Regions from separate parts of the Hoskinsella mucinilytica genome, predicted to be linked through region 3. Evidence: a T-box and tRNA genes for the amino acid it is inferred to sense, from the RefSeq annotation. Region 3 holds a T-box; the other regions hold tRNA genes.
What was found. A T-box is a leader RNA that pairs with one kind of tRNA and senses whether it is charged. The one in region 3 lies ahead of thrS (threonine--tRNA ligase), so its partner is inferred to be a tRNA-Thr.
Positions count from the first base shown of each region.

Region 1: it encodes a tRNA-Thr, which carries the amino acid that the T-box ahead of thrS (threonine--tRNA ligase) is inferred to sense. The anticodon was not compared.
Region 2: it encodes a tRNA-Thr, which carries the amino acid that the T-box ahead of thrS (threonine--tRNA ligase) is inferred to sense. The anticodon was not compared.

Region 1 is NZ_JBEQZJ010000042.1:6,525-17,159, reverse strand. It holds gene UGRO018_RS14235 (ATP-binding cassette domain-containing protein) at 1-643, shown strand, start outside; gene UGRO018_RS14230 (ABC transporter permease) at 627-1,400, shown strand; gene UGRO018_RS14225 (sensor histidine kinase) at 1,422-2,318, shown strand; tRNA gene UGRO018_RS14220 (tRNA-Thr) at 2,448-2,523, opposite strand; gene UGRO018_RS14215 (HD-GYP domain-containing protein) at 2,641-3,873, opposite strand; gene UGRO018_RS14210 (sensor histidine kinase) at 3,934-5,175, opposite strand; gene UGRO018_RS14205 (response regulator transcription factor) at 5,172-5,849, opposite strand; gene UGRO018_RS14200 (polyphosphate polymerase domain-containing protein) at 5,982-6,689, shown strand; gene UGRO018_RS14195 (DUF4956 domain-containing protein) at 6,693-7,367, shown strand; gene UGRO018_RS14190 (carbohydrate-binding domain-containing protein) at 7,380-9,260, shown strand; gene UGRO018_RS14185 (YjjG family noncanonical pyrimidine nucleotidase) at 9,424-10,128, shown strand; gene UGRO018_RS14180 (hypothetical protein) at 10,121-10,267, shown strand; gene UGRO018_RS14175 (diacylglycerol/lipid kinase family protein) at 10,299-10,635, opposite strand, start outside.
Region 2 is NZ_JBEQZJ010000021.1:11,033-21,667, forward strand. It holds gene UGRO018_RS08955 (pyocin knob domain-containing protein) at 1-607, shown strand, start outside; gene UGRO018_RS08960 (hypothetical protein) at 673-1,071, shown strand; gene UGRO018_RS08965 (hypothetical protein) at 1,075-1,302, shown strand; gene UGRO018_RS08970 (M23 family metallopeptidase) at 1,320-2,120, shown strand; gene UGRO018_RS08975 (sporulation initiation factor Spo0A C-terminal domain-containing protein) at 2,261-2,623, shown strand; gene UGRO018_RS08980 (hypothetical protein) at 3,244-3,441, shown strand; tRNA gene UGRO018_RS08985 (tRNA-Thr) at 3,654-3,729, shown strand; gene UGRO018_RS08990 (hypothetical protein) at 3,897-4,166, shown strand; gene UGRO018_RS08995 (hypothetical protein) at 4,183-4,422, shown strand; gene UGRO018_RS09000 (TfoX/Sxy family protein) at 4,448-4,777, opposite strand; gene UGRO018_RS09005 (helix-turn-helix domain-containing protein) at 4,806-5,606, opposite strand; gene UGRO018_RS09010 (SDR family NAD(P)-dependent oxidoreductase) at 5,714-6,535, shown strand; gene pta (phosphate acetyltransferase) at 6,599-7,591, opposite strand; gene UGRO018_RS09020 (DUF378 domain-containing protein) at 7,722-7,919, shown strand; gene UGRO018_RS09025 (PTS sugar transporter subunit IIA) at 8,014-8,481, shown strand; gene treR (trehalose operon repressor) at 8,595-9,311, shown strand; gene UGRO018_RS09035 (KpsF/GutQ family sugar-phosphate isomerase) at 9,607-10,206, shown strand; gene rbsK (ribokinase) at 10,199-10,635, shown strand, end outside.
Region 3 is NZ_JBEQZJ010000039.1:5,887-16,521, forward strand. It holds gene UGRO018_RS13665 (ABC transporter permease) at 1-46, opposite strand, end outside; gene UGRO018_RS13670 (ABC transporter ATP-binding protein) at 52-813, opposite strand; gene UGRO018_RS13675 (HAMP domain-containing sensor histidine kinase) at 890-2,029, opposite strand; gene UGRO018_RS13680 (response regulator transcription factor) at 2,030-2,716, opposite strand; gene groL (chaperonin GroEL) at 2,805-4,424, opposite strand; gene UGRO018_RS13690 (GroES family chaperonin) at 4,443-4,703, opposite strand; gene UGRO018_RS13695 (GNAT family N-acetyltransferase) at 4,973-5,488, opposite strand; gene UGRO018_RS13700 (NifB/NifX family molybdenum-iron cluster-binding protein) at 5,534-5,923, opposite strand; gene UGRO018_RS13705 (hypothetical protein) at 5,935-6,852, opposite strand; gene thrS (threonine--tRNA ligase) at 6,849-8,582, opposite strand; T-box leader at 8,627-8,835, opposite strand; gene UGRO018_RS13715 (recombinase family protein) at 9,120-9,731, shown strand; gene UGRO018_RS13720 (DUF2207 domain-containing protein) at 9,782-10,635, opposite strand, start outside.

The DNA of each region.
Region 1 (10,635 bases), on a different contig from region 3:
ACAAGATCATATGGAATTAAAAGCTACCGGAATCGGACTGCATGATCCATCGAAAATTCAAGAAATTTTAACATTAGTGCATCTGGATCAGGCTAAGAAGAAACCAATCAAAACATTTTCGTTAGGAATGAAACAGCGCTTAGGTATTGCTTTGGCATTGTTAGGGAATCCGGATCTATTGATTTTAGATGAACCTATTAATGGACTTGATCCCGAAGGAATACGTGAATTGCGTGATATCATTCAATCATTGAATAAAGAAAAAGGTATGACCATCATCATTAGTAGCCACATTTTAGAGGAATTGAGTAAAATTGCGACATGTTATGGGATGATCAAGGATGGTGTTTTAATAGAGCAACTTAGTAGAGAAGAGCTAGAATCAAAATGTAGATCCCATATCACTCTTATATTGGATGATCTAACGAAAGCTTGTGCATTGATAGAACAAAAACTTCTTGTGAAGGACTATGAAGTACATGATCAAGCGATATGGATTTATGATGATATTACTACAGAAGCAGTCATGAATGTATTTATGAAAGAAGGCATTAAGATTTCACAAATATATAAAGAAAAACAAAGCTTGGAATCTTATTTTTTACATCAGATAGGGGGTGATGATCATGCTGAATATCACTAAAATGGAACTTCAGCGATTGTATAAAAGTAAAAGCTTTTATATTTGTTTGATAGCATTGTTTGTTATGTTCGGTATCATTGTCAACTCACAAAATCAAGCCCAAATGCAAGGAACGTTTGGTAATGTTTTGGATAAAGAATATTTACAAGGATTATATATGAACGTGGATGTTAATATTTATACTACTGCTGATTTTTTTGCAGTGTTTGGTAAAAGCTATCTACCTCTTGTTTTTGGCATTTATTTGGTTATATTTACTTGTAATGAATATCAACATGGCTTTATCAAAAATACGGTCATGATGCAATCCAATAGATTAGCCATAGTAGTGTCTAAATTAGTAGTATCTTTATTCATGTTAGTGATTGCGATGATGGTATCTTTGTTATCCTTTACACTATTTGGTTTTTTATTCATTCATGGATTTTCTATGGGAATAGATATAAACTTCTTTGTGTATATTGTAATCTGGTTGCTTGTGAATATTGCATTTTGTAGTTTATTGATTATGGTCAGTGAATTAAGTGAAAATAAAGTTATTGGTATTATTCTCTCTTTCGTGATTTGTCTTGGTGTGATCATTATGTTCATTGGTGATTATGATATATTTGAATATTCTTTATCATATTTGTTGACAAGTCTTCCACTTGAGTTTTCCACAGATATCGGTGTGAGAACCATTGTAATGTCTTTATTTTATGTGATATTGTATAATGGAATCAGTTTTTATTGGATACAGAAAAAAGATATTCAGTGATATGAAAGTGAGGTAAGAAATATGCTGTTCATTGTTGTCATACTTAGCTTCGTTGCCATATTTTTGTCTATGAGATTATTACAGTATCGCCATACAATGGATGATTTAGAAAAGCAACTTACCTATAAATTGAAAACACAGAGTAAATTTCTAATGACTAGTTCTGCCAAACAGAAAGAAATTCAGAAACTAGAACAAACATTAAATCAAATGTTTGTTCGGCTTTCTGAAAATAGCCTTGCCTTAGCTCAAAAAGATCAACAAATGCAAAGGATGTTATCCGGTATCACACATGATATACGTACACCTTTGACAAGTATGCAAGGATATCTAACGCTATTGAAAGAAAGTGAAGGCGAAGAAGAAAGAAGTGCTTATTTGGAAATCATTTCTTATCGTCTTCAAATGCTTCAGGGAATGTTAGAAAATATATTTATGGATGCAAAGCTCAATGATGACGACTATCGGATTGATTTAGAGATACGAAAACCATATCCTATCTTATGTAAGGTATTGGCATCTTTCTATCATGACTTCCATGAGAAGAATATGGAACCTTCTATTATCTTTGAAAATCAGAATATAGAGATTTATGCAAATGAAGAACTCTTGACACGTGTTTTTCAGAATTTGATTCATAATGCTTTACAACATGGCTATGCTTATATAAAAATCACACAAAGAGAACATCGGATTTGTTTTATCAATGGAATTTTACCTACCGATGACATCGATATAGATAAAATTTTTGATCGCTTTTATGTACAAGACGTATCAAGATCAAAAGGATCTTCGGGATTAGGTTTGACCATAGTTGATAAGATGATGAAAAAAATGAATGGTCAAATTCAAGCTAAAAAAACTAATTGTGAATGCAAGTTCATCTTGGATTTTGATGCAGTGATAACTTGTAATTAAGCGATATTTGAAACTGAACTCCTGTTTCCTGATGGGAGTTTTTTTGTTGGTGCATGTTTTATTCTAGTGATTTACACCAAACAGTAAAGTAAATACAAAAAAAGCCTCTTACAAGGCTTGTTCTTTCAATGGTGCCGACTAAGGGACTTGAACCCCCGACCTACGCGTTACGAGTGCGTTGCTCTACCAGCTGAGCTAAGTCGGCATATCGCTTTTGAAAGCGAATTTATTATAGCACAACATATTTTTTATGTACAGCCTAAATTGTGAAATTGCAGTTCATCATACGATCATCATACGATCAAAACCATTTCCTCAAACATTATTTAAATGTATGTAGTAATTGTCGATATTCCGTTTCAATATTTTGATAGATAGCTAACAACTTGGAACAATCTTTTTGAATTTGTTCCATAATATAGTCAAAATGTTGATGACATTGATTTACGATTTCCGCATCGATGGCACCTTCTATTGCCATTTGTTGTAAGATATTTAAAATAGCTTCTTTGTCAAAAGCATGTTTATAACTTCGTTTACCACTAAGTGCACTAAAAATATCCGCAACAGCAAGGATACGTTCTTCTAATGTGAGATCACTTGCCTTCAAACCATAAGGATAGCCTTTTCCATTAAGCTTTTCATGATGTCGAACGGCAATATTTACGATTACAGGATCGATCGTATCTTTCAGTATATGGATAGAATGTACCACATGTTGGCGCATGATATCCATTTCCGTTGCAGTTAACCTTCCTGGTTTTTCTAAAATTGAAACAGGTGTTGCGACCTTTCCGATATCATGAAGATATGCCCCATATTCTATGTTTTGAATTTGTAAAGGAGATAGACCATTCAGATGAGCAATCGATGTGGCTATACTGGTCGTAGTAATGGTATGTGCAACCATATGCTTGCTTTGAAAATCAATAGAAAAACTGATCATTCGTATATATGCTCTTATTTCTGCTTCATTGAAATGTAAAACATCTAAGAGTTTTTGTTCATCATGTTTATGCAACATATTGGACAATAGATTTTTCTCTTGAATAAGGGAACACATTTGTTTGGTAAGTTCAGGGTCATATAGGGATGTAGGGAAATCAGCTATATGATAGTGTAAATTCTCTTGATTTCGTATCAGAAACACATCCAAACGATCTGCAATACTTAAAAGTTGTGTTAATTTTTGATATTTGATTGGGTAGTTAGGATAATCTTGATAAGCAACATGGTGATATAAAACAACATCAGCAAGATCACCTAAAGGCGATAAATGCTTTAAAAACAAATATCCGTAAATGGCATGTTTCCATATATGTTTGGTTTCAAATTGTAATAGGGAGTCTATTTCATCTGTTTTATAGGCACCGATGTCATGGAGCATTGCTGCCATGGTCATATCACGTATCTCCCTGTCAGAGAAGCTACCATCATATAGCATCATTTCTCTTAATAAATAGGCTACACGAAACCCATGATTGATCAATCGTTCATCGATTTCATTTAATGTATTTTGGATGATCGTTAATAGTTCTTTGTCTTTGATTATCATATGATATCCCTCGCTCAGGTGTTCATTATAACCTAAGGAAGAAAAGACTACAAGTGAAATTTATATGTGATATATTGGAAAAAGAAGATGGAAGCTAGTACCCTCAAGCTCATTACTGGTTACTTGAATTTGAGCATGGTGTGCATCTAGGATGGTTTTCGCAATGGAAAGCCCTAATCCATAGCCACCTTCATGAAGTCTGGATTTATCGCAGCGATAGAATCGTTCGAATATATGAGGCAATTCTTCTTTCGTGATATAACTACCAGTATTATGAATCGTACAAATGATGTTATCGCCATGTTGTTTTAATAACACATCGATTTTACCTTTCTTTGGTGTATATTTACAAGCATTATCCAGAAAAATCATCATAAGCTGTTTTAACTGGGATTCTTCACCGAGCAGATAAAGGTTTGGATCGATTTCACTATGCAAATGAATGCCTTGTTCATATGCAATCGATTCAAAAGGTAGAATACAGCTCCAGATGATATCACTAAAATTCAGCTTTGTAAAAGTTATGGTCAATTTATGTGCATCTTTTTTCGCAAGAAATAAAAGGTTTTCTACAAGCTTTTTCATTCGTTGGGCTTCTTGTTGGATACTAAGCATCCATTTTTTTTGTTCTTCTATGGTATCTTGGGGATGAGATAATAAAATATCCGAATTAGCAAGAATGACAGTGATCGGTGTTTTTAGTTCATGGGAAGCATCCGCAACAAATTGCTTTTGTTGCATCCATGCTTTTTCAACAGGACGCAATGCCCAATTGGATAAAAGAATGCTAAGGATCAAAAAAGCAATAAAAGCACCGGCACCAGCTATCATACAAGTAAAGAGTAAAGACATCATATCATCATGATTGCTACTGATATCCACAAAAGCAATGGTATATCCATTTGCTGTTTGTTTCATTTGATAACGAAGCTCTTGATCGGTTAGGACACCTTGGATACGTTGCTGTTCAAATAGGGTTTGAATGAGGGTCTGTAAACTTGTTTGATCTACTTCAACATTGAAGGAATGGATAGAAAGAATTTGTCCGCTTGCATCTGTATAAACAGTAAAAGAGGTATGATGGGAATCAGGCTCTTTCTTCTCTTTATCCTTACCGAATTCAAGTTTCGGTACTTCCGGTTCTTTTCGATCATCCATCAATGCTCGCTCAAGTGTTTGCTGGGTATCGGTTTCCATACGATGATAACTGCTATAGCATAAAACACCAAAAACGATAAACAGAATCAACGTGACACAAGTCATTGTCACTAATACAAATTTCCTTCTTAACTTTGCAATCATGATGCATTCCTTTCTAAGCGATAGCCTAGTCTGCGAAATGCTTTGATCGACACCTTACTATTTAAATAAAATAGTTTTTTACGTAGAAAAGAGATATAAGCTTCTACATTATTGTCTACTGCTTCACTGTCATTTCCCCATACCTGAATGATGATATCTTCTTTACTAAGGATTCGATTAGGTGTATGTAACAATAGTTTCATGATTTCAAATTCTTTATAGCCAAGATGAATATGTTTTTCATGACAATATAATTCACAAGTAGAAAGTTGTAGACTTAAATCTTCATAACACAGTTCTTCTAAGATCACTTCACCTTTTCTTCTAGTCAATGCGTGAATACGTGCCAAAAGTTCTGCTGGTACGAATGGTTTGGTCATATAATCATCAGCACCACCATTTAAGCCTTTGACTTTATCCGGAATTTCATCTAAAGCACTCAGCATCAAGACCGGTGTTTCTATCTTATGTTCTCTGAGTTCTTTTACGACATCAAACCCATTTTTCTTTGGCAACATGATATCTAAGATAATGATATCGAATAGATCGCTTAATGCATAATTCAAACCATCTTCACCATCATAGGCAATGGTTGTCTGAAATTTTTCTTCTTGCATGATCTGACGCAATGCCTCCGCAAGATTTTTTTCATCCTCTACAATCAATATTTGCATCATTACACCTCGTTTCTTTCTTTATTATACATGAAGTTTAGAAAAGAAAGCTGAAAATAAGCTGAAACTGTGATTTCAGATTACTTTAAGGTTTGACCGCTATAATGAGGGTGTAAAGGATAGGTGAAGTCAATGAAACAAACGGAATATGTCTTTCAACGTTATGAGAAAAAATATCTGTTAACATACGATCAATATCAACAATTGTTATTAGAACTTCAGCCATATATGGAATTAGATTGTTATGGCAAACATACCATATGTAATATTTATTATGATACAGATAGTTATGAACTGATTCGTACTTCAATTGAAAAACCCAGTTACAAAGAGAAACTAAGAATCCGAAGTTATGGTATTCCAAAAGAAGATGGTGATGTGTTTCTAGAGCTCAAGAAAAAAGTCAATGGTATCGTGTATAAAAGAAGAGTTTGTCTACCTTATGCTTTGGCAATCACTTATATCAATACCGGACAATGTAGATATAAAACGCAGATCTTAAAGGAAATCGATTGGTTTATCAATCGGTATCATCCAGATCAAAAGACATTTATTGCGTATGATCGAATGGCTTATTTTGGAAAAGAGGAGGATACATTAAGAATCACCTTTGACTTTGATCTTCGATGGCGTAAAGATCAAGTAGATCTTTTGTATGGAGATGAAGGACAAAGATTATTACCACAAGATAAGGTACTTATGGAAATCAAATTACCGATGGCAATGCCTATTTGGCTGTCTAATTGTTTAAATAAGATACAGATATATCCGATTTCTTTTTCGAAATATGGAACATGTTATAAGGAGCATCTAGTAGATGCAGTTAAAATAGGAGGATAAATGATGTTAGAAAGTGTAATAGCGAGTAACACAGCTGCTATGGGGCCTGTTACTTTAATGATTTGTACCATAGTATCTTTGCTATGTGGTTTATGGATCGGATTTGTGTACATGTATCGTAATGTTTATCATAAAGGTTTTGTGATTACTGTAGTTTTAATGCCTGCGATCGTTCAAGTTGTGATCATGATGGTCAATGGTAATCTTGGTACAGGTGTTGCTGTGGTTGGTGCTTTTTCACTTGTTCGTTTTCGAAGTGTGGCAGGAGGGGCAAGGGAAATCAGTACGATCTTTTTATCTATGGCGATTGGCTTGGCAACCGGTATGGGATATCTTGTATTTGCGGCAATCATTGCTATCATCATCGGTGGTGCTAGTATCTTATTATATCGTAGTGATTTCGCAAGTCCAAAACTTTTAGAAAAAGAGTTAAAAATCACCATACCCGAAACATTGGATTATGAAGGTGTATTTGATGATATCTTTCAACATTATACAACCAAACAAGAATTGTTGAAGGTAAAAACAACCAATATGGGCAGTATGTATGAATTACATTATCATATACATTTACGTAAAGATATCGTTGAAAAAGAAATGATAGATGAATTGAGATGTCGAAATGGTAATCTAAATATCATTTGTGGAAGATTACAGGTAAATAAAGAAGAATTGTAAGGATGTGAACAAATGAAAAAAACTGTAAGTATGGTGATGGTATTGTTTCTTATGCTTTGTTTGAACGGTTGTCAAGAGAAGCAAGAACAAGAAACGAAGATCCAATCAGTAAGCGTATCGAATACAAGCACTACCAATATTGATTATGAATTTGAAGAGGAGGATTTTGATGACTCTTATGATGATAGTGCAACCAGTATTTTGTTGAAAGATACCGGTATCGAAATCGATGGAGATGGAGCAAGTGCATCAGGTAGTGTGGTAACGATTCAAAGTGCAGGAACTTATGTTTTGGAAGGTACCTTAACAGATGGACAAATCGTTGTAGAGGCATCCAAGAAAGATACGGTTAGAATCGTATTAAAACAAGCATCGATTACCTCTTCAACCACAAGTGCAATTTATGTGAAACAAGCCGATAAGACCATTTTGATTTTGGCAGAAGGTAGTGAAAATAAAGTTGTTGATACCAAAAGTGATACGTATGAAGATGCAGAAAAGGAAGAACCTAATGCTGCCATCTTTTCTAAGGATGATTTGACGATCACAGGTAGTGGAAGTTTACAGGTAACAGGAAATGGAAATCATGGTATTTTTTCTAAAAACGAGCTTGTCATAACCGATGGTACTTATGAGATCGATAGCGCTAATGATGGATTGAAAGGAAAGGATGGCATTGCGATTGCAAATGGTAGCTTTACGATCCATGCACAAGGAGATGGCTTACAGGCTAGTGAAGATACACAGGAAACTAAGGGTTGGGTGTATATTCAATCCGGGGAATTTAACATTGACGCAAATCAAGATGGTATTCAAGCCGAAACTTATTTAGAAATAGTACAGGGTACGTTCACCATTACATGTGGTGGAGGAAGTGAACATGCTTCTACAAAATCTGACTGGGGTAATTGGGGTCCAGCTAATCAAAACGTATCAACTGAGGATACCACAAGTGCCAAGGGAATCAAGGCAGGTAAGGATATGATCATATCAAATGGTACCTATGAACTTAATACAAGTGATGATGCCTTGCATTGTAATGCGTCTATGCTGATCAAGAATGGTACCTATACGATTCAAAGTGGAGATGATGGTATGCATGCAGATGCAACATTGACCATTGATCAAGGTAAGATTGATATTCAAAAAAGTTATGAAGGTATTGAAGCGAGTGAAGTTATTGTAAATGATGGTACGATTCAGGTGGTATCAAGTGATGATGGTTTCAATGCCGCAGGTGGAAATGATGCTAGCTCCATATCCGGAAGACCAGGAGAAAATAGTTTTTCTTCTGATAGTGATATAAGTTTAACGATAAATGGAGGAAATCTTTATGTTCGTGCCGATGGAGATGGTTTAGATTCTAATGGTGATCTTTTTATCACAGGAGGTATTGTTACGATCGATGGACCACAAGATAACGGTAATGGTGCTTTAGATTATGATGGTACTTGCGAAATTACGGGAGGTACCTTAATAGCTGTAGGAATGTCTGGTATGGCACAAATGCCATCTTCATCAAGTTCACAACCAAGTGTTATGATTACTTATTCTTCCATACAATCAGCAAATACATTAGTATCTATATTAGATGGTAATGAGGCATTATTAGCCTATGCTCCTTCTATTTCCTTTAATAATATCGTGATTTCAACACCGAATATGGTACAAAACGGTACTTATACTTTAACAAGCGGTGGAAGTGTAAATGGTGAAACGGATACAAAGGTATATCTGATACCGACCTTGAAAAATCAAACAACCTTATGTGATTTCACATTATCAAGTATGACAATGAGCATTTCAGATAGTGGTTCAACCGTATCAAGCGGGGGTATGGGGCAAGGTGGTCATGGAGGTGATATGGGAAGAGGCGGACCTGGTGGATTTTAGAAAACAGTAGAGCGATTCTACTGTTTTTCTTTCCAGCTTTGGTAATGTAATAGGAATAGGATACAATGTTTACAGAATTATTTGTCAGAGTCCTATGTTTTATGGTACGATAGATTGGCATTCTAAGGCACATAAGGCGTTTATTTACATATAGGAGAATAACATGAGAAGATATGATATATTATTATTTGATGCTGATCGTACTTTGTTGGATTTTGATGCCACAGAGAAACAGGCTTTAAAAGGTACCTTTGAAAAATATAAGATTCCCTTTCATGAGGAAATACAACAGACATATCAAAAATTGAATCATCAATTGTGGAAAGCATATGAAGAAGGATCTATTGATCGACATACTGTCATTTATACTCGATTCGATAAGTTGTTTTCTGAATTTGGCTTAAAAGTAGATGGTGTCGCTTTTGAAGATGATTATCAAGCTGCCTTGGGTAGAGGTCATGATTTGATGGCACATGCTATGGATGTTGTGACAAAGTTGAAAAAGAAGCACGATTTATATATCGTAACCAATGGTGTAAGTGCAACGCAATATCGAAGATTAAATGAATCAGGATTAGATCAGCATTTTAAAAAGTTGTTTATCTCAGAAGAATGTGGATATCAAAAACCTCAAAAAGAATATTTTGATGTTGTATTTCAGCATATCCAACCAAAAGATAAAGATCGTGTATTGATCATTGGTGACAGTTTGTCTTCTGATATACAAGGAGGTATCAATGCCGGTATTCATACGTGTTGGTTTAATCCTGAAAAAAGCAAGAATGACAAAGGTCTTGTGATCGATCATGAGATAACAGATTTAAGAGAATTGTGTAACATTGTGGAAGGAAGTGAATCACATGAGTGAGAAAAAGAAACTAGATACCAAAGCATTATTAGAGAAAAGCAGAGCGGCGAAAACACAACCGAGATCGAAAGCATTAGATAAAAAACTAGGGAAAAAGAAAAACAGCGATAAATTCGGAAAAGTTAATTTCAATGGATGATTATCGTGATTGAATAAGAAAAGCAAGGCGACTATACCAAAATGGTAACTGCCTTGCTTTTATTTTCTATTTCCACGGATAAGGTGCTTCCGCCTTCTTCACCATCTAAGGTCCAAGGAATCGCTTCTTTAGATTCTATGGTTAAGGAAGTTGCGGTAGTAAAGTACATCCAATCATGATTGACCTCTCTTCTTAATAAGGCGGCAATGATGACTTGAACATCCAAAGGATTGTTTGGGGTACGTATCATAAGAATTTCAAATAAGCCATCATCCATTTGCGCATTTTTTGTGGAAACGGTCGTAAAACCTGCGACATACTTGGAATTAGAGATACACCCAAAAATATAGTCATCTTCAATCACTTCA
Region 2 (10,635 bases), on a different contig from region 3:
ACTTGCTTATATTGATGAAACTGTTGTGGATCGGGGAAGTATTCCTGCATCTGCAAACTTAAATAATTACACTACTACGGGATTTTATCATCAAGCAGCAAATGCAAATGCACAAAGCGGAAGTAATTATCCAATAGCACAAGCTGGATTATTATTAGTTTACAATTATGGTTATGTCTACCAAATGTATTATCATTATTATGGTTATGGTGCTTGGTATAGAACATGTTATGATGGAACATGGACACCTTGGAGATCAATTCATTCAGAAAGTGGATGGGTAAATTGTGGATATGGTAACGGTATTGTTACTTATGGTAATGATCCAGTACAAGTACGTAAAGTTGGAAATTGGGTAGAAATGAGCGGTGTTGTAAAGAATAACACGACATGGACAGAACACAATAGTTTCCTAAGCGTTCCAGTCGGTTTTAGACCATCGAAAAATATTTACACTGTATGCCAAGGTAGTATATCAAATAGGTATCTTTTGACAGTATATCCAAGTGGAGAAGTACATGCAGAGAGATATAGTAATAATACATCCATGAATAATTCTGTTCCAATAGGATCATGGCTTACAGTTCATGCTGTTTGGCTTATTTAAATGAATGGTGGAAACAATCCACCTTTTATTGAATATAAACATAAACAGTTAGGAAAGGAAAACATATGGAAACAATAAGATTAGACTTACTCAATATAGGCTATGCCTACATCGTATTTTTACTGGCTTATGTAGCCAATATCTTATTTAGTCTTTATTATAACGTCAAGATTAATGGTGAGGACTTTAATAAATATACTCTATTTACATCCCTGAAAAAGGCGGTAGTCTTTTTTGTTGCAACGCTTGCTTTAGTCATTGCTGTTGATATAGCAATCCTATATTTTTCCATATATGTGCCAGAGCTAAGCGAAACCATAAAGGATACTTTGACTGTATTCATGGTAACTAGTACAATCGGTAGAGCTGCGATCAAATACATTTTTGAAGCTTATAATACCTTTGTACATGTATTAAGTGAAAAGACTTTGGAAATTACTAATGCAATGGATAAAAAGGGTTAAGCTATGTCTGAAGCTATTATCGTTGCATTAATTGGAGGCATTTGCACAGCGATACCATCATTAATCGCAACGGTGGTGATCAACAATAAATCAATAGCTGTTATGCAATATAAAATCGAGGATCTTACCAAAAAGGTAGAGAATCACAATAATGTTGTTGAACGTATGGCAGTAGCAGAAAATAGTATTAAATCAGCACATCGTCGGATTGATGATTTAGTTGATAAATAAGAAAGAGGGAATTTAAAATGAATATAGGTCAAACAAGTATCAGAGGTGGAATCGAGGATTTTTTGTGCCCATTTACATCAATGTTTATTACTCAAGGCGCAGGAGGTAATTACTCTCATGCTGGCACGATGGCTAATGATGTAAACGACCATAATGGTAATACCGAACGTGTACCGTATTATGCACCATGTACATGTAAGTGTTTTGGCATTTATTCGGAAAGTGGCCAGACAATGTGGCAAAGTTTAAATAAAGTACGCTTTGCAAATGGTCGTATTGATTACGCAACATTTGTGATTTGCCACGATGAATCAGTTGATAGTTGGATTGGACAGGTAGTGAAACAAGGACAACAAATCGGAAATATGGGAATGAAAGGTAATGCTACGGGTGTTCACTGCCATATTGAAATTAGCCAAAGTATTGATAAGACGTGGAAGCTTAACAGATACAACATCTGGTGCTTTAACAATGAGTACGATACCACTGATTGCTACTTTATGGATGGCACCACCATTTTAAACTACAAAAATGCAGGTTGGAAATATTTAAAGGATGTGGCTGTAAATACATGTCCTTACAAGTCTAAAGGCGCAATTAAGGCATTATATGACGGTATTAGAGTACGAACAGCACCAAGTACGTCTAAAGGCGATACAGGTGTTAAATACGATACAAACAGTAGTGTTTTGTATTATGATCGTATTGTAGATGCAGATGGCTGGTATTGGGCTGAATACAGGCGAGCTAAAGGCGATAAAGGATACGTTGCTTTATGTAAATTAGATGGATCTGATAAGTACTGGAAACAAGTATAAGATAAAAACTCCCTATTTCTCATTTGACAAGAGATGGGGAGCTTTTTTCGTGTAAAATCGTGTTTATTTGCGGTTGAAACGTATATGTGATTGTATTATCATTATATAGTGGCGCTTTGCAGTGGAGGAGAAAGCGGAAAATGACAAAAGATAACAAGCAATTATATTTAGATATAACTATGGTGATGCGAAAAATCGGTATACCCGTGCACTTAAAAGGGCATGATTATGTAAGAGGAGCTATCGCCAAAGTATATACGGACAAGAGCTATTTAGAAAATCTAGTAGACAGACTCTATATTGAACTTGCCGAAGAATACGGTACCTCTAGATTTGCAATCGAGAGAGGTATAAGGTCAGTAATAGAGTCTGCCTGGTTGCATGGCAACTATGATGCAATAAATAGCATATTTGGATACACAGTTGATTGCGTTAAGGCTAAACCAACCAACAAGGCTTTTATTGCGACTATAGTAGACGTACTTAGATTAAATAATCTGTAAATAGATATAGCAAAGCGCCACACTATTTAAAATTCTAAAACATCCCATGCAATTTTAAAATATATCATATTTGACAAAATTTTTGTAGATATTTGTCGATGAGTTGATGATTTTTTTGTAAATTTCTTATTTTTGCACATAAATGAGAATAATATAATTATAGTGCTTAATAATTTAGCCAAACATCAATAAATTATATGATTATATAATGATGCATAGAAAACTGCGAATATACGCAAAAATAGCATTTTCCGTTAAATTGAAGTGTTAAAAGTGATGTGTTGAAAAGATCTATTAAATAAAGGATTATTAAATTTTCATTATGAATATCATTCAGAACTGTACCTATTTGGATAGTACCTCTAAGTCATGGAAAATTAAGGAGATTAAAAGAATATAGAGGTGATTAATGAATTAGATAGCTTATATAAATGAACGTGATTTGTAAAGATAGACTGTTTAACCATAAAGAGTTATAAAGAAGATAAGAATAAGTGGTAAGATCGTGGAAATACTTGTGTATGGAGGTGCTTAATCTTAATCAAGCATATCGATCAATTTTTTATAGAGAAAAATTAAAAACCATGGAAATGAAATAGAAAAAAGAAAGACTTTTATTTGTGTTATGCCAAAATAGTCTATTTGATGACACATATATAACATTAGATGGATTAGTAGTAGTTCTTGAGATAAGCAGTACTTTGATACGTGAGATGATCAAAGAGTTAGATGAAGAAGGATTTATCAAAAAAACAAAATATGGAAAGAAAATTGGATATTCTGCAAATCTTGCAAGCATTGATGAGTTTCAGAATTAATTGCTACTTATCGTAAGTAGCTTTTTTTGAGGATGTTATGTTCTTCTTATTTTTATCATATAAGATCCCATATGGGTAATCATCAAGCAAACGCTGATCATGATTCCTATCATGTAAAAAATAGTACATTTATATTAAAAATTATGCATAATTTCATGGAAAACTATTGCGCTTTTTACAGAAAATATGGTATTATATTAAAGCTTTCAACTGCCGACTTAGCTCAATTGGTAGAGCAACTGACTTGTAATCAGTAGGTTGAGGGTTCAATTCCTTTAGTCGGCACCATGAAAACATTTAGGTATATTTACATTTGAAAGAAAGGCTTAATAAAGATCTTACATAAAGACTTTCCTATGTATCTATACTTTTTTTATATGTTCAGCTATTCAGAAAAAAAGATATATCATACAGAAAGTAAGCGAACATGACCATGATATCAAGGAGGAATGCTGATGGAAAAAATAGAAGATGTAGCATTGGCGGAAGCCTATTTGAAAGAAGGACGAGTCCTTTGCTTTGTTTCCGGAAAGTTATTGACAAGATTCTTGATAAAAAAAGAAAAAATACATGTATACAACGATGCTTTGCATTATATATTGTCATGGAATGATTTTAAACATCTTTTTGAAAATGAAGTATTTTATTTGTATGAATCTGAGTCTGAACAGGTAGAGATATCAAAAGAAAAAGATGAAGAATACTATGGGTGGTATCATAAATAAGTGAGGAGGTGGGTCTATGTTACATCTAAAAAGAACCGCAGAAAAATTATTCGTTTTGATCAATACCAATCTAGATCCCAAATATGATAGTGAATGCAATATGATCATGGATGTTTTTTTAGAAGAGGACTTCACATTGGATGAATTAAAGCGTTTATTAAGCTATCTTTTGGAAAAGGTAAAGGAAGATAGAAAAGAAGAGGTTCAAATGAAAATCGAGCGAGAAGTTGGCTTACTTGAAGATGCACAAAAATAAAACCTAAGGATAGATACAGCTCGTATCATTTCTTAGGTTTTTTTGTACTCTTTTTTTGCTTTTGTAATGCTTCTTTACTGATGCGCAATAGATGTACTACTTGCTCTTTATCCTGTAAATTTTCAATTAGAAAGGATGGTTTTGCGCCTGGATACATTTCTCCATAAATACAATCTTTCCATACTGCTTTGCCCTCTTTTGTTTCTTTCACAAAAAACTGATTATCACAGATAGCTCCACAATATATTCCATCTACATAAATACCATATTCACCGAACATTCGCTTCCAAGTAATTTCTCCGGCTTCTTGTATTTGATCACATACATATTGAACAAACGCTAAACTACTACTCATGATATCACCTCATCAACAATATTTTATCTCAAAATTTAAATGCCTCATTGTAAAAAGCAGACATCTGTTTTCGATAAGCGCCAGGAGTAACACCGCATATTTGCTTGAATTCATGAATAAAATGTGCTTGATCATAGTAGCCGGACTGATAAGCAACTTCGGTAAGGCTAAGTTGTAGATCCTGTATATCTGACATTGCTTTATTGATACGAGCTAAGCGCTCATATTGCTTGATACTTGTCCCAATCGTTTGATGAAAGATACGATTAATATGTCTGGAAGAAAAGCTACAAATGTCTTGAATATCCTTCCCTAAAGTTATTTGAGACAATGCATCCTGTAGAAAAGCATGAGACTCTTGAAACTGAATCTGAGATATCAGAAAAGCCTCTAACAGTTCTAAAAAATCGTCGATATCGATTGTTTGAAACCAAGCCTCTTCAAAAAGCTGTTGCCATTTTGGTAATAGTGAAGATAGAGGGATTTGCTCATTTAATAAGGTACTTTGAGGAATACCGGTCAAACAAAAAGATCCTCCGGGGCGAAACTCAATAAAAAAACGAAGCGGTGGATCGATATTATCAACGACAACGGTCTTAGTGGTCGCTCCCCAAAACTTCATATGGACATGATGTTGATCTGGCGTAAATACGATACACCCGGCAATATCCGGAATCAATGTCAATGTTTCCGCAGTTTCACCAACACTGCTAATACTGAGTGTATAGTGGGAAATATATGGTTTTAACATAGGGTGAGGATATAAATAAATATGAGAGGGTGTAGATAGAAATACCTTCTTTGATACTATGGATGGGTGAATAATCATAATGAACTCCTTTTGTTAATATTTTAACATACTTTTGGCAAATAAGTAGAAAAAGTAATTTGTAAGCGTTATAATAAAACTATCAAAAAGAAAGTGAGGGTTTCAAAATGTTTAAAGATCGTTTTAAAGACAAGGTCATGGTGGTAACAGGAGGCACTAGTGGCATTGGAAAAGCTGTTTGTGTTCGAGCAGGTGCAGAAGGTGCTATTGTTGTCATAGCAGGAAGAAATGAGCAACGAGGACAAGCCATTGAAAAGCAAATTACAGATGCGAATGGTAAAGCATTATTTATTCAATGTGATGTAACCAAGAAAGAAGATATCATAGCTCTATATGCTAAAACAATGGAAGTTTATGGAAGAATCGATGTTGCAATCAATAATGCAGGAATTGTAGGAGATTCTAAGAAAATTGAAGATTTAACTGATGAGGATTGGTTTAGTGTTGTCAATGCGAATCTAAATGCAATGTTTTATTGTATTCGTGAAGAGGTTAAATACATGATGAAAAACGAACAAGGTGGAGCAATCGTAAATACAGCAAGTGTGGCTGGTATTCGTGCGACTCCAGCAGGTCCGGCTTATGTAGCAAGCAAACATGGTGTTGTCGGTTTAACGAAATCAACAGCTATGGATTATGCGAAAGAAAAAATCACATGTAATGCAATTTGTCCGGCTGGAACAGATACGCCATTGACAGAAGCTGCAAAAGAAAAAATCTATGCAAAGATTGCGGAATTAAAGGCACAGGGAATCGATCCTACAGAATTTATGAAAAATAGTATGATCGCAGGGAAAACAGAAACACTACAAAAGAGAAATGCAACTCCGGAAGAGCAAGCTGCAACAATTCTTTATTTTGCAAGTGATGAGGCCAAACATATTACAGGCTCTATTGTCGCAAGTGATGGAGGATTTACTGTTTATTAATCAAAAAGAGAAGCTGAGATCGTATGATGATTTCAGCTTTTCATATGCTTTGATTTATGATAACTAAGGTTGAGATGAAGTACATGTGGGTTTCATGTTCAATTTCTGAGAAGCTGTGATTAGTGCCATTGTATAGATTTCTTCAACATTAGCACTTCTGGATAAATCATTCATGGGAAGTCGTACACCTTGAAGAATAGGTCCATATGCTTGATAACCACCAAGATTTGCTACAAGTTTATATCCGATGTTAGCTGCATTTAAATCAGGAAATACCAATACGTTAGCCTGTCCGCCCACTTTACTTTGTGGCGCTTTTAACTTAGCCACTTCAGGATTCAATGCACAATCTACCTGAAGTTCTCCATCTACAAGATAATCTAATGGAAGACGTTGTAAGCGAGTAGCTGCTTCTTTCACCAAATCAACATCCTCACCTGATCCAGAGCCGTATGTAGAATAGGATAATAAGGCAACACATGGGGTAATACCTAGACTTTTTGCACTGTTAGCGGATTGTAAAGCAATCTCGACCAATTGATCTACATTAGGATTACGATTTAAGGAACAATCTGCGAAGATGTAATGTTCTTGTTCTTTACACATCAGAAAACAGCTGGATACAATAGAATTACCGGGACTTGTTTTTATTAGTTGCATGATCGGTCTAAGCGTATCAGCAGTAGAATTTGTTGATCCACCAAGTAGACCATCCGCAAATCCCATCTCTACATACATTGTGCAAAAATAGGAATCTTTTTGATACCAAGCTTCAACCATGTCTCTATCTGCTTTGCCTTTTCTAAGTTCCAACATTCGATGTAACATAGCTTCCTTATCTTGAAACTCTTTTACATCAAGTAGAGGTATATCACTAAGATCAAGCCCATGTCGATCAGCAAGATCAAGTAATTCCTTACGATCACCATATAAAATCGGTATCAATAATCCCTTTTGTTGTAAAAGTACAGCAGCTTTCATCATGCGCAAATCTTTTCCTTCTGTAAATACGATACGAATCTCTTTTCCTTTCACTTTCGATTCCAAATCTATCATGTTATCAACTCCTGTTATCATTATACCTTATCTAGTGAAATCTTGCTATGCAAATATGAAACCGTATACAAATTCAACTAAATGTATAGTGAGTATCAATTAGCACATACTATGTTCAGGAGGTATGGATATGAAAGTATGGAACTATATTGCCTTGATCATTACGATCATTGGCGCAATCAACTGGGGACTAATCGGTGTATTTGATTTTAATCTAGTAACCTTCTTATTCCAAACAGGTTCATGGATTACAAGAATTGTTTATATACTGGTTGGTATCAGTGGTATCTATTTATTATCTTTTTTCTCCAAATTGAATGAAGATTAAGTAAGAATTTGAGAACTTCCTGAAAAAGGAAGTTTTCTTTATAAAAAAATGTTATAATGATTTCAAAGAAGAAAAAGTAAAGGAGTTAAAGATGATGGGATTATTCAGTAGAAAAAAAGAAGCATTTGTATGTCCTTTGGCAGGTACATTGTTAACTTTAGAAAATGTGCCTGATGAAGTTTTTGCGAAAAAAATGATGGGAGATGGATTTGCAGTAGATCCTAGTGATGGTAAGGTCTATGCACCAGTTAGCGGTGTCATTAAAGCGGCTTTTCCAACGAAGCATGCCATTGGTATTGAAGCAAAAGATGGTACCGAGATATTGATTCATATCGGCATGGATACAGTGGAATTGAATGGTGAAGGTTTCACAAGTCATATCAGTGAAGGTATGAAGATCAAACAGGGTGATTTGATGATGGAAGTTGATCTTGCGTTTGTAAAAAGCAAAGGGAAACCTGTAATTACACCTGTGGTATTTACCGGTGGACAAAAGATTACTGTAAATAAAGCAAATCATACAGTAAAAGCATTAGAGGAAGATATTATTGATATAAAATAAGAACAGAACGCATTAGGCGTTCTGTTTTATAATGAAGTCTTTAGAGAAGATTCCATGAAATCCCTTTTATTATTTGTACGTACATGTTATAATCCTGATTAAGGAGTGATGGTATGGCAAAATATGAAGAAATCTATCAATCTTTGTTGAGTAGGATAGAAACCGGAGAATTTCAGGCAGGAGAAACAATTCCTAAAGAATTTGATTTAATGGAAGAGTATTCGTGTTCACGAGATACCATACGGAAATCATTATTGATGCTATCACAGAATGGATATATTCAAAAGACCAAGCGAAAAGGTTCTATTGTTTTGGATCGTAAACGTTATGAGTTTCCGGTAAGCGGAGTTGTTAGTTTTAAGGAACTTGCACAAACAATGGGTGGAAAAATAGAAACGATCGTAACTTGTTGTGAATGTATCGAACCGGATGCTAAGATGAAAGCAATGATGAACTTAACAGAAAAAGATAAGGTCTGGATGATAGAGCGAGTAAGAAAGATCGATGGGGAAAGCATCATTTTAGATTTAGACTTTTTTCATGCCGGTATCGTGAGCGGACTTACCAAAGAGATAGCACAGAATTCTTTATATGAATACATTGAACATACTTTGAATTTGAAAATCGGCTATGCTAATAAGGAAATCACCTGTCAAAAGGTAACAGAAAATGATAGGCATCTTTTAGATCTTAAGGGCTATGATATGGTAGTGAATGTTGATTCTTATACATATTTAGCGGATACAAGGGTCTTTCAATTTACCAGATCAAGACATCGCCCGGATAAATTCAGATTTCATGATTTTGCGAGAAGAAGTAATACCGTTTGAATTTGATTGATGACTATCATTAATCAAACAATAATGTATTGAATTGCTTATAGAATGTCAAAAAAAGGTATTGACTTTGATGAATGTATGCGTTATCATAAAATCGTGGATGAGAAATGATCGTTTTCTTTATAGAACATATGAGTGTTTACTATGAAGAGAACAGGTTTTTTGTTTTAGAAAATAACATCTGAACTTCATAGGCATATTGCGTATGTTTTGTTCAGATGTTTTTATTTGATTTACTCATATGTTGTATAAAGCAACATAAAGCTAGGTTACGTAAGGAGAAATCATGAATGATTTATATGTTGTAAAAAATGTTATGATAAAGGAAATGAACGCAATCAATCAAATGAGTAATCTATTATCTGATGAATTACAATCATGTATTGAAGCACTATATGAATGTGAAGGAAGGATCATATTCAGTGGTGTTGGTAAATCAGGTCATATTGGTGAAAAGTTGGCTGCAACCTTTGCCAGTACGGGGACTCCGGCGTTCTTTGTACATGCTTGTGAAGCAGTTCATGGTGATTTGGGAATGATCAAAAAAGAAGATATCGTAATACTACTGTCTCATAGTGGAAAAACAATGGAAATTATGAATCTTCTACATGCATTGAAAGGAATTGGTTGTGGTTGCATAGCGATGTGTTCAGATGAGGATTCTCCTCTTGCACAAGGCTGTGATCGAAGTATCATTTATCCTTCGTTACAGGAAGCAGATCGGTTAAATCTCGCACCAACTGTATCGAGTACTTTGATGTTGGTATTAGGTGATGCCATCGCCTGTGCTTTAATGGAACGAAAGGAATTTGAAGAGAGTGATTTTTATAGATACCATCCAGGTGGTAATCTAGGAAAGCGTTTGGAGGAAAAGCATCATGAGTGATATTTGTGTCATTGGTTCTTTCGTTATGGATACCTGTGTTGATGTAGATAAGTTTCCATTACCGGGACAAACGGTAATTGCGAAAGGTGTACATGTTTCCGCAGGTGGAAAAGGTTGTAATCAATGTGTTGCGGCAGCACGTCTTGGCGCAGATTGCGAAATGATAGGAATGCTGGGGAAGGATGCTGCCGGCGAAAGCTTTTTAGAACTTTTGAAAGAGGAAGGCATCCAGCATGATCATGTAGAGCTATGTGATCATGTACCTACAGGTTTTTCACAAATACAGATTGATGCATGCGCAGAAAATAAAATCGTGGTAGTTCCAGGGGCTAATTATCAGGTCATGCCAGATATCATTGATCGTATAGCGAAGCGTATTTTGCATAGTCGTTTGATCGTATTACAAATGGAATTGCCTTGGGATACGTT
Region 3 (10,635 bases):
TTTGTCGTTTCATATTTGCTTTTATCAACATCATCGTTCTCATCATGCTTTTCACCATGCCAAAGAGGTCAACCAAGCAGTTACCTGAGTTTCTCGATTTCTGCTCATACTCTCTTCAAAAGCCGGCAAACGCATTTCATCTAAGATTTTTCCATCTTCAAGATATAATAAACGTGTGGCACGAATCGCCGCATGTAAATCATGTGTTACCATGACGATACTTTGACCTTGTTCATTTAACTTTGTCAATAAATTCAATACATCCTCAGAATTACGCTTATTTAGAGCCCCTGTAGGTTCATCTGCGAATAAAATACCGGGTTCATTGATCATCGCTCTGGCGATCGCTGCACGTTGTGCCTCTCCTCCTGAAACCTGAAAAGGAAGACGATGAGATGCATCACCGACATTCATTTGTTTCAAAAGCATTTCTGCTCGTTCTCTGATTTCCTTAGGTCGTTTCTTTTTGTTTAGATAACCTGTTACGACAACATTTTCAAACAAGGTCAAATTACTAACCAAATGGGTTTGTTGAAAGACAAAGCCAAATTCATTTGCACGAATATTGGCAAGTTCTTTCTCCTTTCCGATACTGATTTCCATATCAAGATATCGTATCGTACCAGAGGTCGGTCGATCCATTGCACTTAATACATATAACAATGTAGATTTACCTGCTCCCGATGATCCCATAATTACGGTAAAATCCTGTTCATAGATATCTAAATCAATCATATCCAATACATGATTTTGATTCCCATGGTTTACAAAACTTTTACAGACACTGTCTGCTTTGATCATGACTTTTTTCATATGTTTCCTCCTTGTGACAAGATAGTTATAACAAAAAAGTTTTTAAGAAATCTTTAAGAGAGGAAAAGAAGTGTCATCATAACACTTCTTTTTTCTCAAATGAAAGAATAACCTCTAAACCATCCTTTTGTTGTAACGAAATAGTGGCATTCATTTGTTTTAAAATGTAGGAAACAATATAAAGACCTAGCCCTGAGCCTTCTTGATCAACTGCATTACTACCTCGATAAAACTTATCAAAGATGAAAGGCATATCCTGTGGTGGAATCCCCATCCCATGATCTTTTATATGGATTTCATACTGTGTATTGTTTTGTGATGTCCATATTAAAATCTTAGTATCAGGTGCATATTTTCTTGCATTGCTAATGATATTTTCTAATACTTGTGCCATTCTTTTTTGATCGATCCAAAGAATTGCATCTTCGAAAGGATGCGAAACGATAATTTGAGGATAAGCCAAATCAGTCAAAAGCTTTTCTAAACATGGTTTCATAGAACAAGGTTGTGGGCGCATATCCAATTGATGCAATTCTGCTTGTGCATGTTGCATCAAATCATTTGTCAATCTAGTTACCTCATCACATTTTTTCATAATGACTTGAAGATATCGCTCCTTTTTTTCATAACAATCATCTAATCCCGCTTCTAATCCTTCTGCATAGGCACGTATCGATGCAATTGGTGTTTTGATATCATGTGATAAACTGGCAATTACGGTTTTTTGATCTTGTATGGCCTTGGCCTCATTTTGACGTGCATGTTGGATTTCTTTTCTCATATGATCAAACGCCCATGTAAAAGAACCAAAAAAGTTAGAACGTTCATAAGGTAAGCTGATATTCAAATTCCCTTTGGCGATTTCTTGTGTATAAGCTTCCATCACATGAAAAGGGCGTAATATCTTTATATTCATATAAACAAACATAAAGATAACATATCCCATACTAATCATAAGATACCCATAAATATTCGCTGTATGATCTGTTGTATTCCTTTCTTTATTTTTTAACAGATGTTTTAATTCATTGATCTGTGATTGAGCTGCACTCTTTCCATCTGCTTGTTTGGTTAATTGTTCAACCTCATTTAGCACTACCAGCTCCGGTAGTTTAGATTCATGAAGTTTACTTGGCATATACATTGTATAGCTGATCATTAGAATCAGATAACCTATGGTCATGTATAACAGATGCTTTTGGACTCGCCTTGCCATTTATTGCTCCTCCTCTGGGCAAAAACGATATCCTATTCCCCAAACGGTTTGAATGAGTTTTGGCTTTGCGGGATCTTGTTCCAGCTTTTCTCTTAACCACCTTACATGCACCGCAACGGTTGCAATTTCTGTTTCCGAAAACATTCCCCAAATCTCATGTAGCAATGTTTCTTTGGTGATGGTTTGATTAGGATGTGTACAAAAATACAAAAGTACATCATATTCTTTTAACGATAATTTTAGTAGGGTATTTCCTTTTTTTACGATACGATTACCATTATCAATGATAAGATCACGAACTTGATACACCATCTGTTGTTCATCACCATATGTACGACGTATCAGTGCCTTTATTCTAGAAAGAAGTTCTTTTAAGGAATATGGCTTTTCTAGATAATCATCGCCTCCAAGATCCAAGCCTTCGATCTTATCCTCTTCTCTATTTCTTGCACTTGCAAAAATAACCGGAACCTGACTCACCAAACGTAGCTCCTTACATAAGTCAAAGCCTGTACCATCTGGTAAATTAACATCAAGTAAAATCAAATGATAAGATTCCTTGGTCAATTGTTGAAATGCTTGTTGGCAAGAGGATACGATATCTACTTGATATGTGTAAGCTGTTAACATATCTTTTGTGATCATCGCAAGATCTAAGTCATCCTCTATGATTAGAATTTTTTTCATAACGCTGTTCCATCCTTTATAGGAAACATTATACAGGAAGTGTCGAAAAAAAACAGGCTTTCTAAACGAAAACCTGCTTCAATCTTGATTAATACATTCCACCTTGTGGCATTGGAGGCATTGCTGGAGCATCTTCTTTGATAGCTGCAACACCAGCTTCTGTTGTCAAGAACAATGCTGAAATACTTGCGGCATTCAATAATGCACTTCTTGTTACCTTAGTAGGATCAATGATACCTTCATCAAACATGTTGACCCATACACCGTTCTTAGCATCGAAACCAACATTCTCTTCTGCGTGCTTCTGTGCTTCTACTACTTCTTCTGCGTTGTAACCTGCGTTTTCAGCAATTTGTTCAATTGGTGATAACAATGCATCAAAGACAACTTTGATACCTTTTTGTACATCTACAACATCAGATTTCAATTCATCTTTTAATGCTTTGTATGCTTCTACTAGAGCAGCACCACCACCGATAACGATACCTTCAGCAACTGCTGCACGTGTTGCATTCAAAGCATCTTCGATACGTAATTTCTTTTCTTTCAATTCTGCTTCTGTAGTAGCTCCCACTTTGATGATAGCGACACCATCACTTAATTTACCAAGACGTTCTGCATAACGTTTTTTATCATAATCGCTCTTGCAGTTTTCCATCTGTGCACTTACTTCAGCAATACGAGCATCGATTGCTGCTTTTTCACCAGCACCACCGATCATTGTCGTATTATCTTTTGTAACAACAACTTTCTTCACAGTACCCAAATCTTCTACCTTCATTTCTTTTAGATCCATACTTAGATCTTTAGAATAGAAAGTTGCATTTGTTAACGTTGCGATATCCTGTAAGATGTCTTTTTGATTATCGCCAAATCCAGGAGCTTTGGTTGCGACAACATTAAATGTACCACGTAATTTATTCACAACTAAAGTAGATACTACTTCATTTTCAATATCATCAGCGATGATCAACAATGGTTTGTTTGCCTGTAAAACCTGTTCCAATAATGGTAAGATTTCCTGTACATTGCTGATTTTCTGATCTGTTACCAATACGAATGCATTTTCCAATACAGCTTCCATTTTTTCATGATCACTTACCATGTATGGAGAAACGTATCCTTTGTCATACTGCATACCTTCACTGATTTCCAGTTCAGTATCAAAGCCATTAGATTCATCAACTGAAATGACACCATTTCTACCGACTTTTTCCATAGCCTCCGCAATGATATCACCGATTTCCTTGCTACCACTTGAAATTGCAGCAACACTTGCAATATCGTTGCTAGTTTCAACTTTACGAGATTTTTCTAGAATATGTTTTGCTACTTCTTTGCTGGCATACTCAATACCTTCTCTCATCAAAACAGGGTTTGCGCCTTTTTCAACTTGACGAAGACCATTGCTGATCATGCTTTGTGCCAGAATGGTTGCTGTTGTTGTACCATCACCGGCAGTATCATTTGTTTTATTAGCTACTTCATAAACAAGTTTAGCACCCATGTTTTCAAATTTATCTTCTAATTCAATTTCTTTCGCAATACTAACCCCATCATTTGTAATAAGTGGTGAACCGTATTCTTTTTCTAATACAACATTACGTCCTTTTGGTCCAAGGGTAACACGTACTGCATCAGCTAGTGTATTCACACCCTTTAGCATTGCATCTCTTGCATCTTTTGAAAAACGAACTTCTTTTGCCATGTTCCATTACCTCCTTGATTAAGCCATAACAGCTAAGATATCTTCATCTTCGATGATGATATATTCAACTTCATCTACTTCTACTTTGGTTCCAGAATATTCTTTATAAACAACACGATCATGTTCTTTGATCTCTGCTTCACTGTCTGGACCAACAGCTACTACAGTAGCGATACTTGGCTGGTTCTTATTAGCCTCCGTTAAAATAATACCACTTGCGGTTTTCTTTTCTACTTCATCCTTCTTTAAAATGACGTTCTTGTGTAATGGTTTCAACATCTCAAAATACCTCCTTCATCATTTTAGCACTCACAGTTCATAACTGCTAACACATTATATTATACTCAATTTTAGCACTTTGGCAATAGGATTGCTAAAAAAAGTTTCAAAAGTTTAAAATGTACTTTATATAGCTTGCTCTAAGTGAAAAGAACTACTTTATCTTATGATAGAAAAGCCAATGTTATTTCAAGAATGTATCAATGATGTCACTTATAGATAAGCTTCGTCAATAAAATCATTTACAAAATCAGGGAGCATCACTTTTATTACAAAGATATCCAATAACGTTGTAGTACATCTTTATGATCTTGTATTTCATTTTCCAAGATGCCATGACACGCTTTTATGGTCTTCGCACTTGCGATGTTGTTTTTATTACAAACTAGTAATACACGATGTAGATCCATGCTTTTACAAACATTCAATCCCATAGCAAGCATTTCTTTAGCATAGCCATGCCCTCTTTGATCTGGTCGTATACTATAACCGATATGACCTCCATATTGCATCAAATAATCATTTAAGGATAATCGAAGATTTAGCATACCTATGACTTCGTTTTGTGTTTCTTCCACGAACATAAACTGTTTTGAACATACTCTTCCCTGTGGCAAGGTTTTGACACTTTCGTGTAATTTATTCCATTCATACCAGCTTATAAAATCGCTATAGTCCTGTAATTCCCCACTACCATGTATCAAATGTTCTCCATATTTAAAGCATAGTTGCCGATAACGCATAATTGATTGCTCCGCCTCTTTACTTATTGTGATCAATCTCATAAGTACCTCCATCTATGAAAAAATGACTGCAGTTCACAGTCACTTTTAATGATGGCATCCTCCCTCATGGCTTCCGCAATCATGTCCATCCTCATGTTCATGATGATGGTTGCAGTTTCCACTTGGATCATCTTTTAATGTTCCATCTTTTAATTTATCAATGATGGTGTCAACATTACCACTTTGTCCGGCAATAATCTGAATTCCCTTTTCTGCAAGGGCATTTCTTGCGCCTTGTCCGATACCACCGCAAATTAATACAGAAACGTTTGCAGAAGCAAGCAAATCAGCCAATGCGCCATGTCCACGATCTCCACTGGATAATATCTGTTTAGACACAATGGTTTGCTCTTCCATATCTACTAATAGAAAGGATGGACATTTTCCAAAATGTTGGAACACGACATGATGTTCCATCGTAATTGCATATCTCATATCATTTCCTCCTATTTGGTATATAACTCATCTGTTGTGTCAATATGAAATTGCTTTAAGAATGCTTCAATATCACTTTTTACATCACTTGCTTTTTTGATATGAATATTTTGGCGTTCCCAAGTTTTCACAGCGATTTCAGCATTTGGAATCCCCAACTTTTCCGTTGTTGCAATCTCTATCTGTGACTTGATTTTTTCAGTATCTTTACTTGCTGTTTCATTCGCAAATTCAGATGCCGTTTTGATATAATCCGCAACCTTATCCTCACTACCTTTTTTCACGAATAAGGCAGCCTGTGGATAACCTGTAGATGTGAATCCGTTTTTTGTTTTGTAAGCTTCTTGTAGATCCTTGATCATACTTAAGTTCAAATTTTTTTCTTTTGCTTTCGCAATAGTTGCTGTTGCGGCAGGCTCTGCCATCAATCCAACGGTTGCTTTGCCACTAAGCAATTGTGCTTGTACATCATTCACGGAATTGAAGTATTGTACTTCTGCTTTGATATCAGATAAATCCATACTTGCATTCAATACGATTTGAGGTACTGCTTTTTCTCCGAATACAGCAAAGACACCTTCTTCATTTAAAGCATTCTCATTCGTACCTACAAGATAAAGATTGCCCCATGTTACCACATGGCTTAAGGTATAACCGCTTTTTCCACTTGTGATCATTTTTGCGCCAAGATTAATCGGTGCAACGATCATATCATAATCCCCATCTGATTTTGCAAGTTCGGCTTGAAGTGTATCACTTCCATCCACCGTTTCCAAAGTAACCAAATCATCACCATATAACCCCAACATAGATAAGCTTGGTGCCCCTAATGGTGTCAATACTTTGATGGATTCTGCTTCTTTTGTCGTTGAGCATGCAGTCATCGTCAATGCGACAGCTGCTGCTAGAGCTGTTTTGATAAATTTCATAGACGTTTCTCCTTTACTTCGCACGCTAGCATATCGATAAACTCATCTAGAGGCATCGTATTGGATTCTTTACTTCCCGCTTTACGAATGGTAACGCTACGACTTTCAATTTCGCCATCACCAATAACTAACTGATAAGGTATCTTCTGCATCTGTGCTTCTCTAATACGATACCCCAGTTTTTCATTTCTTGCATCTAATTTGCTTCTAAAACCTAATGCATTCAGCTTTTCATTGATTTCCTTTGCGAAATCGACATGCTTCTCATAGTGAACGGGAACGACCATTGTTTGAACAGGAGATAACCAAGTTGGGAAATGACCAGCAAAGTGCTCGATCAAGATACCAATGAAACGTTCAATAGAACCGAAAATCACTCGATGTAACATAACAGGACGTACTTTGCTACCATCACTTTCTACATAGCTTAAATCAAATCGCTCTGGCAAATTCATATCTAACTGAATGGTACCACATTGCCATTCTCTTCCTAAAGAATCTTTGATATGGAAATCTAGTTTAGGACCATAGAATGCACCATCACCAGGATTGACTTTATAATCTTTTCCTGCATGTACACAAGCATCAGCAAGTGCCTTTTCACTCTTTTCCCAAATCGCAAGATCACCAATGTATTTCTTTTCCGGACGTGTAGATAGTTCGATTCGATAGCTTAATCCGAATACTGAATAAACACGATCAATAAATTTGATCAATTCCATAACTTCACTTTCAATCTGATCAGGACGCATAAAGATATGTGCATCATCTTGTGTGAAGGTACGAACACGGAACAAGCCATTTAAAGCCCCGCTCGCTTCATGACGATGTACCTGGCCTAATTCTCCCATACGTAGTGGTAACTCTTTGTAAGAGCGTAAGACGCTACCAAATACAAGTAATGAACCAGGACAATTCATTGGTTTGATCGCAAATTCACGATCATCTACCATAGTAGTGTACATGTTCTCTTTGTAATTCGCCCAATGTCCACTCACTTCCCACAATTCTTTGCTCATCATGATCGGTGTTTTGATAAATTGGTAACCTTCTTTGGTATGTTCTTCATACCAAAAATTTTCTAACAGATTACGAATGATCATTCCATTTGGTAAGAAGAATGGCATACCAGGTGCATATTCACTCATCATAAACAAGCCTAACTCTCTACCCAGTTTTTTATGATCACGTTTCTTTGCTTCTTCTAATAGATGTAAATGTTCTTCTAACGCCTCTTTTGTATCAAAGCAGACACCATAAATACGCTGTAGCATTTTGTTGTTGGCATCGCCTTTCCAATAAGCACCAGAATGTTTCAATAGCTTAAAGTTTTTTAATTCTTTTACTGTTTCTACATGAGGTCCACGACAAAGATCAATAAATTCTCCTTGTTGATAACAAGTAATGTTTCCATCTTCTAAATCTTGAATCAAGTCAATTTTATATGGATCATCTTGAAACATTTCCATCGCTTGAGCTTTGGTGATTTCTTTACGAACAATGCGTTTTCCATCTTTCGCAATCTTTTTCATTTCTTTTTCGATTTTTTCTAAATCTTCATCACGAATGACATCATCTCCAAGGTCAATGTCATAATAGAATCCTTCACTGATAACAGGTCCGACCCAAAATTTCGCATTTGGATATAATCGTTTGACAGCCTGTGCCATCATATGTGCACAAGAGTGGTTCATGATACTTAATTTTTCATTTTCTTTGATATCGATCATTTTCAATCATCCTTCCTATTTTTCCTATAAAAAAAGACTGAATCTCAAAGGACGTCAGTCTTACACGCGGTACCACCTTTGTTCATATTCTGATAGAATATGCCCTTTATACCATTAACGCAGGTTTCATGCGGCACACCTTTTCAGGGGCAACTCCAAGGGAGTAAGCATTAGCAACCTCAAAAAGCTTTCACCAACCGCTTTTCTCTCTACATCAGCTTTCCAATACTCATATCCTTATCGACGTTTTTATTTACTTTTATTTTATACACCTTTTTAAAAGATATGTCAATCCATTCACCGTTTTTTAAAAAGATATTCTTCAAAATGCTCATTTTCTTTATAGATACGCAAAAATTGCCAAAAATTCATTTTACCATGCAGAATAGTAAAAATTTGTTATAAAAAATCATTATAGGAAAGAAACATTATAGGAATTCTTATGTTAGAATTATTTCATGTGGTTTTTTACAGATTTTGCCTTTTAAATTCGAAGCAGGAATCTAGTATAATCATCACTAGGAAAGAGGGTGTATTATGAGAAAAACGTATGGTTATGTTCGAGTATCCAGTCAGGATCAAAATGAAGCCAGACAGTATCTGGAACTTCTTGATTTCGGAATCGATAAGAAATACATCTATATGGATAAACTGAGTGGAAAGGATTTCAACCGCCCCAGCTATCATAAGCTTGTATATAAAAAATTGAAACCAGGAGATCTCCTTGTCATCAAGAGCATCGATCGACTAGGGCGAAATTATAATGAAATATTAAACGAGTGGAAATATATCACAAAAGAAAAAAACGTGGACATCAAGATTCTGGATATGCCTTTGCTGGATACTGATCAAAGCAAAGATCTCATTGGTACTTTAATTGGTGATATCGTCTTGCAGCTTTTATCTTTTGTCGCTGAGAATGAAAGAATCAATATTCGTCAACGACAGGCAGAGGGAATCCGTGCCGCAAAATTAAGAGGTGTACATTTTGGAAGACCTAAAATCGATTTTCCTGATGACTTCGGAGAAATTATTTATCTTTGGGAAAAAGGAGAATTACAAAGCAAAGAAGCTATTGCATTATCCGGATTAAAGTATTCTACTTTTTATAAAAAAGTAAAGGAATATAAAGAAACGGTTCAAGACTGATCCATGACAAAAAAAAGATTCAAAACTGAAATGTCTTGAATCTTTTTCTATTACCAGCTACCGCCGCCTCCCCCTCCGAAGCCGCCGCCAGAGAAACCCCCACCGCCGCCGAAGCCACCGGAGCCAAAGGATCCTCCACCAGATCCACCTTTTGGCTGAGGTACATAGGTTGCTGCTTTTGATATATCATGGAAACAATAATGGAAATGACTCCACCAAAGCATACTAGTAAAGACTCTACCATCATCATAACCTTCATACCAAGATGGATAAGGTATGGCAATATCCTCAAATTTTTTGACCCAGGTATCACTTACACCTAACACATAGGCATAAGGCAAGATATCAAAGAATGCATATGGATCGTCTTTTACCAATAGTTCAATGCGATCCTTTTCACAACTTAAGATAAACTCCTTTAGTCCTAATATTTGTCCTAACCATACATTACCTTGTTTACTGCGCTTATCCATAAACATCATCATGATCATCAGCGCAATGCTTGTGAGAAGAGCCAATAAGATCATATACCAGCTTGCGTTGAAGAACCATTGAATGGCTGCATTTGCCATCAAAAAGATGCCATTGAATATCAAGGTTAATATCGCAGACAAATAAAAGGTAGATTGCTTCATTGCATGATGCTTTCTCATGATAAAGATCCAAGGGATACTGCTTATCATCAATAAAGGAATCGGAATTAAAAACGGAATCACTAAGAACATCGTTTCATATTTTGCATATCCGCATGCAATACTTAGCATCATTTGCGGTAACACTAACATACCTAACATAAGAACTTGAATTGCAGTAGATGCACCGATGGATACCCTACGCTCTTTTACTCTAAAATAACTAGATAATTTGTGTTTGGAACGATTCAATGCATTGGAAACCTGTTGAT